One region of the Caballeronia sp. EK genome, then DNA from elsewhere that is predicted to be linked to it. Evidence: riboswitches for the same ligand, from Rfam matches in the RefSeq annotation. Region 1 holds a riboswitch; the other holds the start of a gene.
What was found. Region 1 has a riboswitch for thiamine pyrophosphate ahead of thiC (phosphomethylpyrimidine synthase ThiC). Riboswitches for the same ligand answer to the same signal wherever they lie in the genome.
Positions count from the first base shown of each region.

Region 1 (10,757 bases):
CGTCCATCAGATACTTCTTCGCGAAGTTGCCCGCGACGCCATAAAGCGCCGATGCCGCGAGCGCCGCAGCCGCCGCCAGCATGCCCTGCACCGGCAAAGCGGCATCGTGCCCGCCGTGATCCGGCGCGATCTGATTCCACACCAGCACGAGCACGCCCGCGAAGCCGATCGCCATGCCGATCGAGCGTGCCGTCGTCAGACGGTCCCGGAGCCACAGGAAAGCGACGAGCGCGCCGAAGAGCGGCGTCGTCGCATTGATGACGGACGTCGCGCCGGCCGAAAGCGTCAGCTCGGCATACGCGAAAAGACAGAACGGTGCCGCGGAGTTGAGAATGCCGACGGCCAGCAACTGAAGCCAGCGCGTGCGCAGCGTCTTGACGGTGGCGGCGAACGGGCGTCGCGCAAGCAGCATCGCGACCAGAAACACCGCGCCGATGCCCACGCGCAAGGCCATCAGCGGCGCGACGCCGAACTCGGCCACGCCGACGCGGATAAAGAGAAACGATGCGCCCCACAGGGCGGCGAGCACGATCAGTTGCAGCAGATTGGCGGGTGACATGGCGAGGCGGACTTCGGGATGCTGATTGAAAGTCCGCGCATGTTAGCACCGCGCCCGTACCGATAAAACGCCCGCCGAACGAAAGCGCAAGAAGCGGGAGAAGCGCGCCGGGTTTTCAGTGCGGCGGAATCATCCACGTCAGAACGTTCTGCTGCAGCCACACGAGCACGCCGAGCACGATCGTGAGCAGGATCGAATGTTTGAAGGTGCGCACGAACACGACACCTTCCTTCCCTTTGAGCTCGGTCGTCGCCACGCCGGTCGAGATGTTCTGCGGCGAGATCATCTTGCCCATCACGCCGCCCGACGAGTTGGTCGCCGCCATCAGCACCGGATTCAGGTTCAGCTGATTCGCCGCCACCACCTGCAGATTGCCGAACAACGCGTTGCCCGACGTGTCGCTGCCGGAGAGGAACACGGCCACCCAGCCGAGGAACGCGGACACGAGCGGGAAGAACGGCCCGACCGACGCCACGCCCAGACCGAGGGTGTAGTTCATGCCCGAATAGTTCATCAGATACGCAAGGCCGACGATCGTCGCGACCGTCAGAATCGCGATGCGCGTCTGCACCCACGTATCCGCGATCGCCGCGCCGTACTCGCGCGCGGGCAGCTTCACGAGCAGCGCCGTGATGATCGACGCCACCAGGATCGCGGTGCCGGTCGCGAGCGGCTGGAAGTCCCAGATCGCGCCGTACGGCTGGTTATAGAGCGTGATGTAGACGGCCTTGTCGAGACCGGGCCACGGAACCTTGACGTCGCCGATCAGGAAAATCTTGAGCACCGTCCACACGATCACCACCACCGATACGACGATCCACGGCACCCAGCCGTGGCCGCCCGAAAGCGTCGCGCCCGTATTGCCGAGGCGCTCGACGTTCACGGCGAAGCGCTCGTCGGCGACGGGCTTCCACACGCGCAGGAACGCGATCGTCAGAATCAGCGAGACGAGCGACGAAAGCACGTCGGTCAGCGCATAGCTGATGTAGTTCGACGTCACGAACTGCGTGAGCGCGAACGCGCCGCCGGAGACGAGCAGCACGGGCCACACGCGCATCATGTTGCGAAAGCCCGCGTAAATGCCGATCACGTAAAACGGCAGGAAGAACGCGAAGAACGGCAACTGGCGGCCGACCATTTTCGCGAGCGCATCGGTCGGCAGGTGCGTGACCGCGCCGAGCACGGTGATCGGCACGCCGAGCGCGCCGAACGCGACCGGCGCCGTGTTGAAGATCAGCGTGAAGGTGAGCGCTTCGAGCGTCGGGAAGCCGAGCAGAATCAAGAGCGAACTCGTGATCGCAATCGGCGTGCCGAAACCCGAGATCCCTTCGAGGAGCGCGCCGAACGAGAAGCCGATCACGACGAGCACGATGCGCCGGTCGTTCGGGAGGTTATCGACCATCCACAGGCGGAACGCCTCGAAACGCCCCGAGCGTTGCGCGACGTTGTAGAGCAGGATCGCGGCGAAGACGATCCACATGACCGGCCACAGCGCGAACACGGCGCCGGCCGCGACCGAATCGAGCGCGAGCGCGACCGGGAAATGCCAGCCCGCCACGGCGATGACGAGCGCGAGTATCAAGCCCGCGAGCGATGCCTGCCACGCGGGGCGGCGCGCCCAGCCCAGCAGCACGAGCACGAGAATGATCGGCAGCGCCGCGACGATGAACGATGCGAACAGGGAATTGGCGATCGGGGTGAGTAGCTGGTGGAACATCGGGTCTCCTTCTCTTTGTCATGAGCCGAAGCGGCGCGAAGCGAAGCCGCGATGCGCGTGGAGTTCGATGTTAAGCAGTAGCCGGCCGCGGGCTTAAGCAAACGCATAACGCGCACACTAAGAATAGGGCGCGAACGGCCTGCGTCAAGGCGTGAATGCCCGCCCATTGCGGCATCGGCGTGACGGGACGCGCCGCTTGCGGGCGCGTCGTCGATGCGGGAGTTGCGCGGAAGTGGAGGGCGTCAGCCCTTGGCGACCGCGTCCGGCGCGCGTTCGTCATGGCGGACAGATGGCGTCTGGCGGAACACCCACACGGTCAAAAGGCCGAGCGAGGCGAGCATCCACAGCAGGAAAAATATAAAGGCCATCATGTCCGATCCCCCGATACGGAAAGTGCGCCAGCGATGCGCGCGAGGTTTGCTGCGTGGGTCGCCGTCGCGACGTGTCGAATAGGGGAGCTATGTAGCCAGAACTGTGCCAATCGTCTGGCGAAATGTGCCGAAGCCTTGTCGGATAAGGAAAGTGTCCCGGCGCACAGTTGGGTAATGTGCGCGTAAGTCCGCGAGTCGATCAGAAAATGTTGCAGCTATGTTACGCAGGCGCGCGCCGGACGGCTTTTCTGTGTCATCCAACGCGATCGCGACACGGCGCTCAGTGTCCGTGGCCGCCGCCCCCGCCACCGTGCCAGCTGCTGCCGCCACCGTGCCAGCGGCCTCCGCCTCCGCCGCCGTGCCATCCGCCGTTGCCATGCCAGCCTCCGCCGTGCCATCCGTGACCCCAGCAGCAACCGCCGCCGCCCCAGTATCCGAAGCCGATCGAGACCGCCGGATAGCCGTAGCCATATCCATAGCCGTAATACGCCGGATACCCGGCGTACGGATAGTACGGATACGGATAAGGGTACGGATAGGTCTGGTAGTAGTCGGAATAGGGCGAGCCGACGGCGTACTCGTACTGCGGCGGCAGCGTGGCAGGCGAGGCCGCTACCGCCGCTCCCGATGCGGGAACGACGAACTCACGCTGCGCGTAGGTCGCACTCGTGACGGGATAGGGTGGATAAGCCGGATACCCGTAAGGGTAATAGCACCCGCTGAGAAGCAGCCCGGCGGCGAGCGCGGCGGCGGCCGTTCTGGGTCCGGGAATACAGGCGGAAATCATGATGCTGCTCCTTGCGCTACGGCTTGCCGGACTCTTCTCGATGAAAATCGAACGGTCCGTTAGAAACAGCTTAGACGAACGATGGCGCGCAGGCGTCCGATGTCATGTGACAAAGCATTACCGAAACGCCTTTCTGTAACAAACATGAAACAGCGGTTCGGTTTGACGCGGCGAAGCGCAACGCTTCGCCGCCTAAAACGGCCACCTCCTTACTTGCCGACCTGATTGCCGATGACGCCGCCGACTGCAGCGCCGCCCAACGTCGAAAGTGCACTGCCGCCGATCACCGCTCCGCCGGCCGCGCCCACGCCTGCGCCGATCGCGGTATCCCGTTGACGCGTGGTCATGTCGCCGCAAGCGGTCAATCCTCCCAGAAACGCAATGACCATTGCAGCGGCGCCGATCTGTTTGATGTTTTTCATGTCGACTCTCCAATTCGATGATGAGATGAATCGGCTTCGGTTCACACGCGGCTACGCGAGCCGCGCAGTGACCGTTTTCGGCGTCGACCAACGAGGGCCGCCATGTTTTCGCCGGTTCGTTCGCTTCTCTAGCAGGAAAAGTGCCCGAATCGTCCGATGAACCGCTCATCCAGACGCGACAAGGCTTTGCGCCCGATTCCGATAAAAAAACGGCCTGCCGCACGCGCTGTGCGACAGGCCGTTGTCAGCCAGAAACAAGCATCAAGTCGGCTGGTAAATCTCCGAGCCCTTCTTGACGAACTCGATCGCCTTCGTCTCCATGCCCTTCGCGAGCGCCTCGTTTTCGCTCACGCCTTGCTTCGCGGCGAAATCGCGGACGTCCTGCGTGATTTTCATCGAGCAGAAATGCGGGCCGCACATCGAACAGAAGTGCGCGACCTTGGCCGAATCCTTCGGCAGGGTTTCGTCGTGGAATTCGCGCGCCTTGTCGGGATCGAGGCCGAGGTTGAACTGGTCCTCCCAGCGGAACTCGAAGCGCGCTTTCGACAACGCGTTGTCGCGAACCTGCGCGCCCGGATGACCCTTCGCCAGATCCGCCGCGTGCGCCGCCAGCTTGTAGGTGATGATGCCTACCTTGACGTCGTCCTTGTTCGGCAGGCCGAGGTGCTCCTTCGGCGTGACGTAGCAGAGCATCGCGGTGCCGAACCAGCCGATCATCGCCGCACCGATACCCGACGTGATGTGGTCGTATCCCGGCGCGATGTCCGTCGTGAGCGGCCCGAGCGTGTAGAACGGCGCTTCGTCGCACCATTCCAGTTGCAGGTCCATGTTCTCCTTGATGAGCTGCATCGGCACGTGGCCGGGGCCTTCGATCATCACCTGCACGTCATGCTTCCACGCGATCTGCGTCAGTTCGCCGAGCGTCTTGAGTTCGCCGAGCTGCGCTTCGTCGTTGGCGTCGTAGATGGAGCCGGGGCGCAGGCCATCGCCGAGCGAGAACGAGACATCGTATTGCTTCATGATTTCGCAGATGTCTTCGAAGTGCTCGTAGATGAAGCTTTCCTTGTGATGTGCGAGGCACCACTTCGCCATGATCGAGCCGCCGCGCGACACGATGCCCGTCATGCGGTTGGCGGTCAGCGGCACGTATTGCAGGCGCACGCCCGCGTGAATCGTGAAGTAATCGACGCCCTGTTCCGCCTGCTCGATGAGCGTGTCGCGGAAGATTTCCCACGTCAGGTCCTCGGCCTTGCCGTTGACCTTTTCGAGCGCCTGATAGATCGGCACCGTGCCGATCGGCACCGGCGAATTGCGGATGATCCACTCGCGCGTTTCGTGGATGTGCTTGCCCGTCGAGAGATCCATCACCGTGTCGCCGCCCCAGCGGATCGCCCAGGTCATCTTGTCGACTTCCTCGCCGATGGAGGACGTCACCGCCGAATTGCCGATGTTCGCGTTGATCTTCACGAGGAAGTTGCGGCCGATGATCATCGGCTCGCTTTCCGGGTGATTGATGTTTGCCGGGATGATCGCGCGGCCGCGCGCCACTTCCTCGCGCACGAACTCGGGCGTGATTTCCTTTGCCGCGTCCTTGCCGAACGCCGCCGCGCCGAAGGCCTGTCCGGGATGCTGGCGACCCATCATCGCGGCGAGCTTTTCGCCGTTTGGGCCGCTGTGCTTCAGGCTTTCGAGGTATTCCGCGCGCCGCTGGTTTTCGCGGATCGCGATGTACTCCATCTCGGGCGTGATGATGCCTTGCCGTGCGTAGTGCATCTGCGAGACGTTCTTCCCGGCCAGCGCGCGGCGCGGATGACGATGCAGGTCGGGAAAGCGCAGTTCGGCCGTCTTCGGATCGGCGGCGCGCTCGCGGCCGAATTCGCTCGACAGTCCGTCGAGCTGTTCGGTGTCGCCTCGTGCTTCAATCCATTGCGCGCGCACGGCGGGCAGACCCGCGCGGATGTCGATGTTCGCGTCGGGATCGGTGTACGGGCCCGAGGTGTCGTACACGTACACCGGCGGGTTCTTCTCCGCCCCGAAGCCGTCGGGGGTGTCCGATTGCGTGATCTCGCGCATCGGCACGCGGATGTCGGGCGTCGAGCCGGTCACGTAGACCTTGCGCGAGTTCGGCAGCGGCGCGATGGCGGCGGCATCGACGACGGCGTTCTCGGACAGGAACTTCGGGTTGGCATTCATGTGCTGTCTCTCCTGTAGGGATGGTTTATTGCCGAAGCACGACGACGCACACACGAACGCAGTCGAGCTCGGCTGATTCAGGAGCTAAACAGGGAGGAACGAGATGGAAAGGTACGGGTCCGGAAGAAGTGGCTGGATGCTGCAAACCATGGAACCCGAACGCTTCCCTGCGCTGGCATTATCCAGATCAGGTTCAAAGGGTATTTCTCACCCACGCCACACGAAGCGATTTCGTCGATAAAACCGATCGAGATCGCGATGTGCAACGCAGGACCCCCGCGTTAGCAGCCGACACGTTACACCGCGGCGTGGCGTCTTGGCAACCATTCGTAAAGTTGTGCAAACGCGTTCCGTGCTTACTGCATAATGTCGGGCGCCGCGGATTATCGGGGTTTTCCCGAGGATCGCGCGGTCTCTCCTCGCGCAATCGCACTTCTTTCGTCCCGTCATGCCGTTCAGTCTGGTAGTCGCCGCAGCGTATTTCCCTGTTCCTTTTGCAGTTGTCCGGCGCGCAGCCGTCGCGGAGTAATGCATGTCCGCTTTGCCGCCGCCGCGTCTGCCGTTCAGTTTCCCCGACCGTTTTCCGTTTCGCGCGCCGCGCTCGTTCAAAGGGCAGGTCGCGCTTGCGCTGGCCGTCGTTTATCTCGTGTGGGGCTCGACGTATCTCGGGATTTATTTGTCGCTCGAGTCGTTTCCGCCGCTCATGCTCGGCGGTTTGCGCAACCTGTGCGCCGGTGTCGGGCTGTTCGTGATCGCCGTGCATTGCAAGGCGGTGTGGCCCAGCGCGCGGGAAGTGCGCAATGCGGCGATCGTCGGCACATTGCTGGAGGGTTTGTCGAGCGGGATGATGGCCTACGGCATGCGCACGGTGGGAACCGGCACGGCCGCGGTGATGGTGGCCACCGTGCCGCTCTTCGCGACGATCTTCACCGCGTTGAGCGGACGCGGCGTCGCCAGGGGTGAATGGTTCGCGGTGGCGCTGGGACTCATCGGCATCGTGCTGCTGAATCACGGCGATCCTTCTCCGAGTTCGACCGTCGGCACATTGGCGATTCTGTGTGCCGCGATTTTCTGGGCGGGCGGCGCGCATCTGGCGACGCGTCTGCCGCAGGCTTCGGATCTTCTGATGTCGACGGCTTTGCAGATCGGGCTCGGTGGATTGATTGCGACGGGTATCGCGTTGGCGGCGGGGGAGCGAGTGACGCATATGAGCGTCGGCGCGGGATTTTCGTTTATTTATCTCGTGGTGATCGGATCGATGGCGGCTTATGTCGCGTATAACTTCTTGATTCGGAATACGAGCACGATTGTCGCGACGAGTTGTCTTTATGTGAATCCGGTCGTTGCGGTATTGCTGGGGGCGTTGCTGCTCGGGGAAATCATCACGCAATGGACTGTTATCGCGACGGTCGTGATTTTGCTTTCGGTCGGGCTTTCGTTCTGGTTTGATTATCGGCGACGGGGGTTGGCTTAGCGCTGGTGGTGAACTGACGCGAAACGGCTTTCGCGCCTGAGGCCGGCAGAGCGAACAACCTGTCTTCGCACTTGCCCTGGCATTTCAATTCGAGTGTCACGGGATTTTGTAACACGCGGGAAAATGCCCGGTTACTGGAAGAAGTCGCGCAGACGGTCAGCGCGATGTCGGACAAGTCGACTATTTACGCTAACGGCGGCGACCGGGACATCTTCATCAAGGTCATTGAGCGTCATGGAAAAGCCACTAATGACGAGCTGGTCGACTGCACAACGCTAAATACGCCTTCCGATTTCAGCCCCTTTCTCAGCGACGCAATGAGTTGACGGCTTAACTCGCTGTGATTTGTCAAAAAGCGGTGCAATCAACAGTGTCTTCAATCGTCTGACTATAATGCTGTCCGCAAACAATCATATTACTGATTGTTACGGCGGACGTTCGTCATAAAAGACTCTTCGAACGCCTGAAAACATCAAACAAAGCGATTCTGATGTCTCGTTATCCGTGATACGGCGGAATGCCAATAATTTGCGGGCAGCGAGATAACACGTGTTGCAAGTGATTTTCGCGTGAGCGAAAAAGAAGGCTACGTTCGGGAACCTTGGCCGGAATTCGAACGCAGCGAGGGATGTACATCAAATATTTTATTATCGGGAAATTATATATGAAGCGTAATCAAATTCGGTTTAAGCCGGTCATGACGGGGGTGTTGATCAGCATGGCCGTTCTGGCGGGTTCCGGTGCTTCGGCCGGGACGATCACAGGCTGGAACAACACGCTGGGCGTGTCGCCTTGGGGAGAGCCCGTGCCGCGAGACGGTACGAATATCTATGGCGACGACAACCATACAGATGTAATGGCGACCATGATCGGCGATCACCAGGTCAATGCCGATGGTTGGGGAGCCGTTTTGATCGGAAACAACGTGAAAGCGCTTCCGTTAGACGGTTGGGAATATACATCAGGTCCGCCCCAAGCTTCTGTTGTCATCGGACAGTACGCGCAAGCCGGAAACAGCAGCGTCGTCATCGGCACAAACTCGAAAGCTTCTCAAGGTGCCGTCATCGTTGGTGCGAATTCGCGCGCGAGCAATGGCGCGATTGCCGTGGGCGTAGAGGCCTCGTCTACTGAGCGCGGAATAGCGATGGGTTGGGCTTCCAATGCGAGTGGTGAAAGTTCAGTCGCGATCGGCTTCAGGGCGGTTGCTTCAGGTACTGACTCTGTCGCGATCGGCAATGGCAGTAGTGATGGCGGACAAGGGAACGTTTTCAGCGTTGGCGGCGAGATAACGCGTCGGATTATCAACGTCGCCGACGGCATCGACGGCAACGACGCTGTCAACATGAACCAGTTGAACGCAGTAGGCCAACTTGTCGCGCAAAACACCGCCGACATCCTGGCTCTCCAGGGCGGCAACGGGCTTGTCCGGAGCGCGATGCTCCAGTCGACCGTGCGCGCCGCAGCTCCGGTCGTCAGCGCTGCCGTCTCCGACTCGCTCTTCGCAGCGAGTGGCAACGCCGGTGAAACCGCCACGGCATCGGGCACGCACGCCACCGCCATGGGTGCGAACGCGAACGCCAGCGCCGACAATTCGGTCGCCCTCGGTGCGAACTCCGTCGCGGATCGCGCAAATACGGTGTCCGTCGGCGCGGCAGGCAGCGAGCGTCAGATCACGAACGTCGCGGCCGGCACGCAAGGCACCGACGCGGTCAACGTCAATCAGTTGAACGACAAGATCACGCAAGCGAACGCCTACACCGATCAGGCCGTCGCAGGCGAGAAAGCCTATACGGATCAGGCGATCGCCAGCACGCGGCGAGACATGGAACGCTACGCTGATCGTGCAGCGGCGTCGACCTTGGCCATCCCGAGCATTCCGGTGCTGAACCCGGGCGAGAAGTGGGCCGGCGTGGCGGTCGGCAACTACGGCAGCGCGACCGCTGTCGGCGTCGCCGCGGCCTATCAGGTGACGATGAACCTTAACCTGGGTGTCGGTGTCTCGTCGGCAAATGGTGGTTCGACCGCCCTCAAGGCTCAGGCGGGCTACCGCTGGTAAGCACACGTTCGATAGAACGGGCGGCATTCCGCCAGTTCCATCTGATGACACTCGGACCCGGGCACATCGATAACGATGTGCCCGGGTTCGCCATTTGAGACTACGACCGCCAGGCGTCCCGTTCCAGTTCCGCGAGCACCCGTGCCAGCACTTCGTCCCAGTCGCCACACGTTTCCTGGTTGAAGATCCGCATGTTCGGATACCACGGCGTATCCTCACGATCGCGCATCCAGCGCCAGCAGCCCTGATACCGATTGAGCAGCCATACGCGCTTGCCCATTGCGCCGGCGAGATGCGCGATGGATGTGTCCACACAGATCACGAGGTCCAGCGATGCGACGAGCGCGGCGGTATCGGCGAAATCGTCGATCTCGTTCATCCAGTCGACGATATGGGCGCGCTGCCGGCTTTGCAGTTTCTTCGCGTCGCTCACAGGCTTCTGCAAACTGATCCAGAGCGCATGCGGCCAGGAGATGAGCGCGTCGATTTTGTCGACCGGCATGCTTCGTCTCGCATCCACTTCCGGCAGCAGCCCGCCGCCGGCCCATACAAGACCGATACGCGGCCGTGCCGAGTTTTGCAAGCCGGCGAGCCGTTTCGACCAGCGCTGCGCTGCGCGCGGTTCCGCGTGCAAGTACGGAATCGCGGCCGGGATGGAGTCGGCATCCGTGTCGAACGTCATCGGCAGTGACAGCAGCGGGCTGTACATGTCCCACTGTCGCAAGTCAACGCGCGTCGCATCGAGGTACACGAACTTCGATGACGTCGAACCGAAAGCGCGGCTCAACAGGCGCCGAAGAGGTTCGGGGCAGGCAAAGCCCACCTGGGAGAAACGCTCCATCGCCATCGGGATATACCGGCAGAAGTGAAGCGTGTCACCCAGCCCCTGCTCGTGCAGTACCAGCAGACGATCCTGATCTGCCCGCGTGCTTTCGCCTTTCCATTGAGGCATCGGCAGATTCGGAGGATTGATCTTCGAATCGCCGCGCTCATCCAGAAACGTGGACCATCGATGTTCGAAATGCGGCCACGCGTCCCTGTATCGACCCGACGCGAGCAACGCGTGACCGAGGTTGCCATGAGCTACCGGATTCGCCGGTTGGATCGCCAGCGCATGATGGAGTTGCTCGACGGCCGCGTCGAGCTGGCCAAGCGATCTTAAGGACACACCGAGATTG
Region 1 covers NZ_JACSUE010000019.1:29,097-39,853, forward strand. Annotated here, with positions in the region: gene IAG25_RS35190 (DMT family transporter) at 1-559, opposite strand, end outside; gene IAG25_RS35195 (L-lactate permease) at 675-2,276, opposite strand; gene IAG25_RS41730 (hypothetical protein) at 2,519-2,647, opposite strand; gene IAG25_RS35200 (hypothetical protein) at 2,928-3,434, opposite strand; gene IAG25_RS35205 (glycine zipper 2TM domain-containing protein) at 3,644-3,823, opposite strand; gene thiC (phosphomethylpyrimidine synthase ThiC) at 4,118-6,049, opposite strand; TPP riboswitch at 6,196-6,337, opposite strand; gene IAG25_RS35215 (EamA family transporter) at 6,582-7,523, shown strand; gene IAG25_RS35225 (YadA family autotransporter adhesin) at 8,152-9,579, shown strand; gene IAG25_RS35230 (tetratricopeptide repeat protein) at 9,680-10,757, opposite strand, start outside.

Region 2 (10,757 bases), on a different contig from region 1:
TAGTGCGTCGTCAGCACGATCGTGTGACCTTCGCGATTCAGACGCGAGATGAACTTCCAGAGCGTCTGACGCAATTCGACATCGACGCCGGCGGTGGGCTCATCGAGCACGATCACGGGCGGACGATGCACCAGCGCCTGCGCGACGAGCACGCGGCGCTTCATCCCGCCCGACAGCGCGCGCGTGTTGACGTCGGCTTTTTCGGTGAGATCGAGATTGGCCATGACCTCGTCGATCCAGTCGTCGTTGTTGCGCAAGCCGAAGTAGCCCGACTGGATACGGAGCGACTCGCGCACGGTGAAGAACGGATCGAACACGAGTTCCTGCGGCACGACGCCGAGTGCGCGCCGCGCCGCCCGGAAGTCGCTGACGACATCGTGGCCGCGCACGGAGATCGTGCCGCTATCGGCGCGCGCCAGGCCGGCCAGAATACTGATCAACGTGGTTTTGCCCGCGCCGTTGGGGCCGAGCAAGCCGAAGAACTCGCCCTCTTCCACCGTGAGGCTCACGCCTTTAAGCGCCTGGAGATCCTTGTAGCGCTTCCTGACGTTTCGGATTTCTATGGCTGACATGTAGACAGTGCGCGCGCCGCGCACGGCCGCGCCTCAAATGTGCGGATTTTTTCGCTTGACGGACCCGGGCTCGGACCAAAAAGGGCCGGGTTGAGGCCCGAAAAAAACGTTTGATTATAGGGCAAAGCGGCTGGAGCCGACTTCGGAGCGATCCTGATTGCGGCAGCGAAGCGCGCTGCCGCGTTCTGCACGGGGTGTCAGAACAGGATCAATGTCGGAACGAGAGAAGCGTATCGACGCCGTAGGCTCGCGCGAGACTGACGAGCCCGGAAGGAAGATTGACGACGCCCAGTGCGGCGCCGCGCGCGGACGCGGCGCGCTGCCATGCGAGCAACACGGCGAGCGCGGAGGAGTCGAACTGCGTGAGCGGCGCGCAATCGACTTCGGTCGCGCCTGCTGCGATGCGCGACAGACCCGAGTCGAGCGCGGCCTTCGCGCTCTCGTGGGTCAGGGTCGCGGCCGTCTGGAAACGGCCGCCCGTGGCTTGCGTGCTCACGATGCCTTGCCGCTCGCGAGTTGCTGGTTACGCTGCGTCAGGAACTGCAGCAGGCCGCCCACGCCATTCTGCGAGATCTGCTCGTTGAACTGCTGTTGATACGCCTGGATCAGCCATGCGCCGAGCACGTTGATGTCGTACACGCGCCAGCCTTGGGCCGTCTTGTACAGGCGATAGTCGAGTTCGACCGGCGAGCCGTTGTTCATTACGACCGAGCGGACCACGACGTCGGTGTCGTCCGGATTCGCGCGGAACGGCTTGTACTGCACCGTCTGATTGCGCACCTGGGCGAGCGCGCCCGAGTACGTACGGATCAGCAACATCTTGAACTGCTCGACGATCTGCTTTTGCTGCTCCGGCGTCGCCGAATTCCAGTTGCGGCCCATCACGAGGCGCGTCGTGCGCGTGAAATCCGTGTACGGCAGGATCTTCTGATTGACGAGCTCGGTGATCTTTGCGATATCGCCCGACTGAATCTTCGGGTCGGACTTGATTTCGTCGAGGACCTGTTGCGTCACCGTCTTGATCAGCACGTCGGGCGAACTCGAATCGACGCTCTGCGCCGACGCCGCGCCGCAAAGCGCCATGAACATCGCGAAGATGGGAAGAAGGAGAAGTTTTTTCATCACAGACCCTGCAAAAGTAGAGGCTTCGGTTTGAGCGCGCCGCCTGAATCGAGTTCAGGCGGTGCAGCATCCAAAGCGTAAGAAATGTCGTTAGATATGTTACCGCGCGTTAGCGAAAACTCGCTCAACGCAAGCGGAATGATGGGAAACCGGACGGCGGGACATACTGATTGCCCGGCACCGTATTGCTGGGTCCGCTCGCCGGAGCAGGCGCAGCGGCCGTGCCCGAAGCCGGAGCCGGAACCGCTGTGGCCGATGCGCCTGCCGCGGCAGCCGCGCCCTCGTCGCCGTAATTCGGCAGCGGCGCTTCGCCGTAATCCGGCATGTTGCTGTCGCCGCCGGAGATCAGGTACTGACGGCGTTGCAAGTACGCGTTACGCACGAACGAGTACTTGTCGAGAGCGGCATCGGCGAGCACGTCGGTCGCGCCGAGCAAATTCGCGCGCACATTGATGAGGTTCACGCCATAGAGCGCCCAGCTCACCGAATCCGGGCTCACGTAGGTGAGCGGATTGCCGAAATAATCGACGACCAAACCCGCCGAATCCCGCACGGTGCTCGGCCCGAGCAACGGCAGCACGACATACGGGCCGGCCGGCACGCCATAGTGCCCGAGCGTCAGGCCGAAATCGCCCGAGTGCTTCGGCAGCTTCGCGATGGTCGCGACGTCGAATAGGCCGCCGACGCCGAACAGCGTGTTGATCGCGACGCGCATGATGTCCGATACGCCATCCGCAATCTTCAACTGCAGCAGATTGTTCGCGGCGATGTAGACGTCACCGATATTCGAGAAGAAGTTTGTCACGCTGTTGCGCACCGGCTCCGGCACGGCCCACACGTAACCCTTCGCCACCGGCTTCAACGCGTACTGATCGACGGTATCGTTGATCGTGAACATCGTCCGGTTGTAGCTCTCGAGCGGATCCCCTTTGGTTGGTGTCGTCACCGTCGTGCAGCCGGCGAGCGCGATCGCGCCCGCCACGATGATTGCGCGCCGCATCCCCATCGCCTGCATGCTGTTCTCCTTATTGAGCCGGTGCCGAGGCGGCATTCGCCCCGGCCGCGCCCGATGCGCCCATCGCGCTCGCCGCGCCCGGGAAAGCCGGTGCGGGCGCAGGCGCTGCCGGCGCTGCCGATGATTTCGAGGCGCCGGAATCCGCCGCCTTGTTGTAGAGGAACTGGCCGATCAGGTTTTCGAGGACCACGGCCGATTGCGTCATCGTGATGGTGTCGCCGTTCTTCAACATTTGATCGTCGCCGCCCGGCTCGAGGCCGATGTACTGCTCACCGAGCAGACCCGACGTCAGGATCTTCGCGGACGAATCCTTCGGGAACTGGTACTGCTTGTCGATATCGATCGTGACGACAGCCTGGTACGTGTTCGAGTCGAAGCCGATGCCGCCCACGCGCCCGACCGTCACGCCCGCGCTCTTGACCGGCGCGCGCGCCTTGAGCCCGCCGATGTTGTCGAACTTGAGCTTCACCTCGTAGGTTTGCTGGAACGACAGGGAGCTCATGTTGCCCGCCTTCAGCGCAAGAAAGAGCAGCGCCACGAAACCGAGCACCACGAAGAGGCCGACCCAAAAGTCGAGAGCAGTCTTTTTCATCGTCTTCCCAAAGAGAATCTTTTCGCAGATGGCGCGTGATGGTCTGTGCCTTTCACAACGCCCGCGCCTTGCCCGGCGCCTGCGCTTGGTCCATTAGCTGAACATCAATGCGGTCAGCAGGAAATCGAGCCCGAGTACGGCGAGCGACGCGTACACGACGGTCTTGGTCGTCGCTCGCGACACGCCTTCCGGCGTCGGCTTTGCCTCGTAGCCCTGGAACAACGCGATGAACGTCACCGCGAAGCCGAACACGATGCTCTTGATGACGCCATTGCCGACATCGCGCCACACATCCACGCCGCCCTGCATCTGCGACCAGAACGCGCCCGGATCGACGCCGATCAGGATCACGCCGACGACGTAGCCCCCGATGATGCCGACCGCGCTGAAAATGGCCGCGAGAACCGGCATGGCGATGATGCCCGCCCACATGCGCGGCGCGACGACCACCTTGAGCGGGTCGACCGCCATCATTTCCATCGCGGTGAGTTGCTCGCCCGCCTTCATCAGCCCGATTTCGGCGGTGAGCGACGTGCCCGCGCGCCCCGCGAACAACAGCGCCGTGACGACCGGCCCGAGCTCGCGCACGAGCGATAGCGCGACGAGCAGACCGAGCGCCTGTTCCGAGCCGTAGCGGCTCAGCGTGTAATAGCCCTGCAAGCCAAGCACGAAGCCGACGAACAATCCCGACACCGCGATGATCACGAGCGAATAATTGCCGACGAAGTGGATCTGTTTCGTGACGAGTCGCGGGCGACGCAACAGCGAAAACAATTCGAGCACGAGGCGCAGGAACATGCGCGTCGCGTAGCCCGCGGTGCCGAAACCGTCGAGCACCCAGCGTCCGAGCGCGCTGATCATGCCTGCCCTCCGATGCCGAAATCCGCGGCGAGCGGCGTGCTCGCGTAGTGGAACTTGAACGGGCCGTCCGGCGTGCCGTCGATGAACTGGCGCACGGTCGGGTCCTGCGATGCGCGCAGCTCCGCCGGCGTGCCTTCGGCGTGGATGCCGCCGTTCGCGATGAAATACACGTAGTCGGCGATGGCGAACGATTCCGGCACGTCGTGCGTGACGAGAATGGAGGTTGCGCCGAGCGCGTCGTTAATCGTGCGGATGAGTTGCGCCGTGATGCCGAGCGAGATGGGATCGAGGCCGGCGAACGGTTCGTCGTACATCATGAGCTGCGGATCGAGCGCGATGGCACGGGCGAGCGCCACACGCCGCGCCATGCCGCCCGAAATTTCGGACGGCGCGAGATCGCGCGCGCCGCGCAGACCGACGGCGTTCAGCTTCATCAGAACGAGATCGCGGATCAACGCTTCCGGCAGATCCGTGTGCTCGCGTAGCGGGAACGCAACGTTCTCGAACACGGTTTGGTCAGTGAACAGCGCGCCGAACTGAAACAGCATGCCCATCTTGCGGCGCAGCGCGTACAAACCGTCGCGCGTCTGCGCGCCGACGTCCTGTCCATCGAACATGACCTGGCCGCGGCTCGCCTTCACGAGGCCGCCGACCAGGCGCAAGGTCGTGGTTTTGCCGCAGCCGGAGCCGCCCATGACCGCGACCACCTGCCCACGCGGGAAACGCATGTTCAGGTTCGACAGTACGAGCCGGTCGCCGTAGCCGAAATCGACGTCGCGTAGCTCCAGCAGAGTCTCGGAAGAAGCAGGCACTGGGTAAGAGATTCCGTTGACGCAAAAGGCCGAATTATAGGGCCTGCGTGCAATCGGTGCTTTGCCTAGGTTTGCGCCCCTTCGTTTTTGGGATTTTTCACCATTGACTTGCAAACATTTGTTGCAGCAACGAGACCGCTGCCGCCGTGTCCGCCGCTTCGGTGACCGCGCGCACGACCGCGGCGCTGCCGACGCGCGTCGCGAGGACGTCCGGCATCACCTTGGCGTCGATTCCGCCGATCGCGACGAGCGGCACGCGTCCCGACAGAAGCTGCACGTAGCGCGTGAGCCGTGCGAGCCCCTGCGGCTTGGTCGGCATGATTTTCGTCGTGGTCGGGAAAACAGCGCCGAGCGCGAGATAGCTCGGCTTGAAATGCAGCGCGCGCAGCATCTCGTAATAGCCGTGCGTCGACAGTCCGAGTCGAACGCCGGCCTTCGCGATCGCGTTCAGATCGGCCGTCTGCACGTCTTCCTGGCCGAGATGCACGCCGTACGCGCCCGCCGCGATCGCCTCGCGCCAGTGGTCGTTGATGAAAAGCTGCGCGTCATGCCGACGCCCTGCCTCGACCGAGCGTGCGATTTCGCGGCTCAAATCGGCGGCGTCGGTCGATTTGCGGCGCAATTGCGCGGTGCGCACGCCGAGGTCCAGCACGCGTTCCACCCAGTCCGCGCTCGGCAACACCGGATACAGGCCGAGGCGATCGGGACACGCCGGGAAGCCGCCCTCGGGAGCCGGCGGCAAATCGGCGACGCGCGGAAACGTAGCGAAATCGACAGGCCACGCGTCGGCCTTGTTTTCATCGCCCGCGCGCCAGGCGAGCGCGAGCGTGAGCGCGTCGTGCGGTTCGAAGTTGCAATCGAGGAAAGCGGCGAGCGCGGCCAGCCAATCATCGGACCATTCGCCTTCCAGCGCGAAACGTTCGTTGCCACGATGCAGCGTCACGCGGCCGTCACGCGCGTCGAGCACCGCCGCGCCGCTCGCCAGGAGCCGCGCGCTGTCCGCGTCGTGCAACTCGGCCGCGACGATCAGATCTCCGGCTTTCGGCGATTCCGCCGCGGTCAGGCAGATGCGCCAGCGCGTTTCGGCCGCGGGCCATTCGCCCAGACGCGCGCGAATCCGCTCGGCGACTTCGATCAGTTCGTCGGCCGGCGGCCAGAAAACTTCGCGATTCAGCAAGCTCATGCCGCGCCTCCGTCCTGATGCCAGAACGGCATGCCGACGACCGGCGTGCTCGCCTGCGCGCTGTCGCGCTCGGCCATCGGGCCGGCGAGAAATGCGGTGCGCCCCGCCTCGACGCCCAGCGCAAAGGCCCGCGCCATTTGCGGCGGGAAAGTCGCCTGCGATACGGCCGTATTGAGCAGCACGCCGTCGAAGCCCCATTCCATCACCTGGCAGGCGTGCGACGGCACACCGAGACCGGCATCGACGATCAGCGGCACGTCCGGCAGCCGCTCGCGCAGCGTGCGCAGCCCGTAAGGATTGGTCACGCCTTTGCCGGTGCCGATCGGCGCGCCCCACGGCATCAGCGCTTCACAGCCGGCATCGAGAAGGCGCCTGCCGATCACGAGGTCTTCCGTGCAATACGGCAGCACCTTGAAGCCTTCGCGGATCAGCTTCGCCGCAGCTTCCACGAGGCCGATCGGGTCGGGCTGCAGCGTGTAATCGTCGCCGATCAGCTCCAGCTTGATCCACGGCGTTTCGAAGACTTCGCGCGCCATATGGGCGGTGGTGAGCACTTCGTCGACGCTCTGACATCCGGCCGTGTTGGGAAGCAGCGCGACGCCGTGGCGCTTCAGCACATCGAAAAAGCCGGCTTCGCCCGTTTCCGACTGGCGGCGCAGCGCGACCGTGACCATGCCGGGCCGCGCGGCGTCGATGGAGTCGGACAGCGATTGCAGCGACGGATAACGCGAAGTGCCGAGCAGCACGCGGCTCGGAAAGGTCTCGCCGTAGAGCGTGAGAACGTCGGCGGTGGATATGGTCATGATTCGATCCTTTTCGGAATTCAGCCGCCCGCGACGGGCGACACGACGTCGAGCTTGTCGCCCGCGGCGAGCGTTTTCGTGGCGTGCTCGCCGCGCCCGACGAACTGGCCGTTCAACGCAACCGCGAACGGCGGCTTCGCGCCGAACGCGGCGAGCGCTTCGGTAACGGTGGCGGTGTCGGGCAAATCGAAGACACGCTGATTGATGTGGATGTTCATCTCGTTTGTCTCTTGCTCAATGCGAAAGCGCGGGCGCGACCGAGAACTCGCCGTGCAGCAGTTCGGGCCAGCGCGCGGCGCCGCGGAAATCGGAGAAGGTGTCGGCATCGGCGACGTCGCCTGAAGCGAGCGCTTCGGCCAGATGGCTCGCGGCATCCGCGACTTCGGGCGCGATCATGAAACCGTGCCGGTACAGGCCGTTCACGCGCAAGGTCCGCGCCCCGTCCCAGACAATTGCCGGCCGATGATCCGGCAAGGTCGGCCGGCAATGCGAATTCAGTTCGAGGATGCGCGCCTCGCCGAAGCCCGGATGCACGGCGAAAGCCGCGCTCAGCAGTTCGAGCGCCGAGCGCACGCTGACGGGCGACATGTCTTCGCCTTCCACTTCCGTCGCGCCGATCACGTACATATCGTTCTCCTTCGGCGCGATATAGAGCGGATAGCGCGGATGCAGCAGCCGCACCGGCCGCGAAAGCCCGATGCCCGGCGCATGCACGCGCGCGACTTCGCCGCGGATGCCGCGCAGCGCGGGCCACGCGGGCTTTCCGCCCAGACCACGACAATCGATGATCCAGCGGGCGTCGGGCATTGCGTCGACCGGCGTGTTCCAGTGCGTGCCCACGCCGCGCGCAGCGAGTCCGGCCGCGAGCGCGCTCAGGGCTTGGCGGTTATCCAGCTGGCCTTCGTTCGGCAGCAGCCAGCCCTGCGCGAAGCGCGTTCCGAGCGCGGGTTCGGCCTGCGCGACTTGCGCGCCCGCGAGCTTGACGAAGCCGCCATCGAGCAGATCGGGAGGCGAATTGGCGCGCAGACGGCGCTCGAAGAGTGGCGCCTCGGCGCGATCCGCACCGTGCCACACGACGAGCGTGCCGTTGCGCTGAAAGAAGACCGGCTCAGGCAATTGCTCGATGAGACGCGGCCAGCGTTCGAGCGACGCCGCGCCGAGGCCGACCACGAGCGGCTCCGCGCTCGCCGCTTCGGCGAGCGGCGCGAGCATCGCGGCGGCGACCCACGCAGCCGATTGCGTTCCCGCCGCATCGCCGCGTTCGTAGAGCGCGACGTCATGGCCCGCGCCCGCGAGCTGCCAGGCGACGAGCCGTCCGACGAGGCCACCGCCGACGACGGCGAAGTCCTGCCCGCGCGGCGCGCCCTGTTCGATCCTGTTCAATTCGATGTCTCCAAAGGGCGTGACGCTGCACCGCACGAGGAGACGAAGTACGCGATCTCGACCGTGCTGGCGCGACGCCACATCACGAGGACGAAATCAGCGGAGAGACCGGCTCGGCATCGGATGAAACGTGCCGGGCGGAAGAAAAATACTGGAAGAGACTGGAGGAATGGCGCGGGATTCGCGCGTTCTCCGGAAACTTCCCTCGCCGGTATTACCCGGATCGGGTGCAAAGGGTCTCTCTCAGCCTCGCCGCGCTGCCGACCGTTCCGGCCGCCGATGCACGCGAAGCACCCCTGTTTCGTCGAGGATCATTAAAACATGAAAGGCGAAGCCGCTGCAAACCGGGATTGCCCGCCTTTTATCGCGCGCGTCGGCACTCTGGCACAATGCCGCGAACATGGTTCGCCGGCCAATCGCACGAAATTAAGCGAGCGTTAAGAGAATCCCGGAACAATTTACGGGGCCGGAAAACGCCGCGCGCGGCCCGGCCGCGGACGTCACAATCGGGCGCCACGGGGCGCATCAGCAGGAAGCTCATGACCAACACTCGTACCGAAAGCACGCAGCAGAAGGCCGACGAAGTCTCGGCCTGGAGCCTCATCAAGCCCTACTGGGTCTCGGAGGAGCGCGGTTTCGCGTGGGGCCTGCTCGTCGCGATCATCGCGATCAACATGACGGTCGTGTGGATCAATGTCCGGCTCAACAGCTGGAACGCCGACTTCTACAACGCGCTGCAGAACAAGAACGTCAAGGACTTCCCGCATCTGCTGCTGATCTTCACGGGCCTCGCGTTCGCGTACATCCTGCTCGCGGTGTACGGGCGCTATCTGCGGCAGATGCTCGCGTTCCGCTGGCGGCAGTGGCTCACCAACCGGTTTCTGGAGCAATGGCTTGGCGACAAGGCGTTCTACCGTATCGAGCGCGATCGCCTCGCCGACAACCCCGACCAGCGTATTTCCGACGACCTCCAGTCCTTCGCCACCACCACGCTTTCGCTGTCGCTCGACCTGCTTTCGACGCTCGTCACGCTCGTCACCTTCATCACGATTCTCTGGACCATCGCGGGCGCGCTCACGTTCTCGCTCGGCGCCACGCCGATCACGATTCCGGGCTACATGGTGTGGGCCGCCGCGCTCTATGCGATTCTCGGCTCGCTGATCATCCAGAAGGTCGGGCATCCGCTCGTGTCGATCAACTATCAGCAGCAGAAAGTGGAAGCGGATTTTCGCTTCGGGCTGATTCGCGTGCGCGAAAACGCCGAGCAGATCGCGTTCTACGACGGCATCTCCACCGAGACCGCCAACGCCAAGACCATCTTCCAGCGCATTCGCGACAACTGGTGGCTCATCATGAAGTACACGAAGCGCATGACCTTCGTGCTGAGCTTCTACGGGCAGATCGCGATCATCTTTCCGATCATGGTCGCCGCGCCGCGCTATTTCGCGGGCGCGTTTTCGTTTGGCGTGCTGATGCAGATTTCATCGGCGTTCGGCACGGTCAGCGATTCGTTTTCATGGTTCATCAATAGTTATTCGACGTTGGTCGAATGGCGCGCTACCGTCAACCGTCTGCGCGAATTCAAACGCGTGATGCGCTCGACTCATATCCGCGAGGAAACGTCGCCGGCGACGGAACACGGCGGCATCAATCTGCATTACACGAGCACGCCTTCGCTCACGACGAACGGCCTCATGCTCGCGCTGCCCAACGGCACGCCGCTCTCGCGCGTGGCGAACGTGTCGATCGAGCCGGGCTCGCGCTGGCTCGTCGTCGGGCCGTCCGGGTCGGGCAAGAGCACGTTGATGCGCGCGCTGGCCGGCTTATGGCCGTTCGGCGACGGCACCATCGACGCGCCCGTCGACGCAAAAATGATGTTCATCCCGCAAATGAGCTATCTGCCGATCGGGACGCTGCGCGCGGCGCTGTCGTATCCGTCGCCCGGCGGCACGTTCAGCGACGACGAATCGCGCGAAGCGCTGCGTCTGTGCAATCTCGAAGCGTATGCGGACCGGCTGGAGGAAAGCGCGCACTGGGCGCGGAGTCTGTCGCCGGGCGAGCAACAGCGTCTTGCCGCGGCGCGCGTGCTGCTGCACAAGCCGGACTTCGTGTTCCTCGATGAAGCCACCAGCGCGCTCGACGCGGAAAACGAACTGCATATCTACAACACGCTTGTGGAGCGGCTGCCGAAGGCGGCGATTCTGAGCGTGGCGCATCGCGAGTCGGTGGCGATGTTCCATGATTACAAGATCGAGATCGAGAGGGCGATGGCGGAGGTTTGACACGCCCGCAGTCAAAACAAAAAAGGCCACGCAACTGCGTGGCCTTTTCGCATCGTCGCTCGACGACCTACCGCGGCAACTCGCTCGACCCCATCAGATACGCATCCACCGATCGCGCACACTGACGTCCTT
Region 2 covers NZ_JACSUE010000023.1:19,894-30,650, forward strand. Annotated here, with positions in the region: gene IAG25_RS37050 (ABC transporter ATP-binding protein) at 1-572, opposite strand, end outside; gene IAG25_RS37055 (STAS domain-containing protein) at 781-1,068, opposite strand; gene IAG25_RS37060 (MlaC/ttg2D family ABC transporter substrate-binding protein) at 1,065-1,694, opposite strand; gene IAG25_RS37065 (MlaA family lipoprotein) at 1,819-2,709, opposite strand; gene mlaD (outer membrane lipid asymmetry maintenance protein MlaD) at 2,720-3,301, opposite strand; gene mlaE (lipid asymmetry maintenance ABC transporter permease subunit MlaE) at 3,395-4,162, opposite strand; gene IAG25_RS37080 (ABC transporter ATP-binding protein) at 4,159-4,974, opposite strand; gene thiE (thiamine phosphate synthase) at 5,072-6,157, opposite strand; gene IAG25_RS37090 (thiazole synthase) at 6,154-6,960, opposite strand; gene thiS (sulfur carrier protein ThiS) at 6,981-7,178, opposite strand; gene IAG25_RS37100 (FAD-dependent oxidoreductase) at 7,195-8,343, opposite strand; TPP riboswitch at 8,527-8,651, opposite strand; gene IAG25_RS37105 (ABC transporter ATP-binding protein/permease) at 8,883-10,625, shown strand; gene IAG25_RS37110 (glutamate synthase subunit beta) at 10,693-10,757, opposite strand, start outside.
Region 2: it holds a riboswitch for thiamine pyrophosphate, as region 1 does, so the genes downstream of both, IAG25_RS37100 (FAD-dependent oxidoreductase) here and thiC (phosphomethylpyrimidine synthase ThiC) in region 1, are expected to answer to the same signal.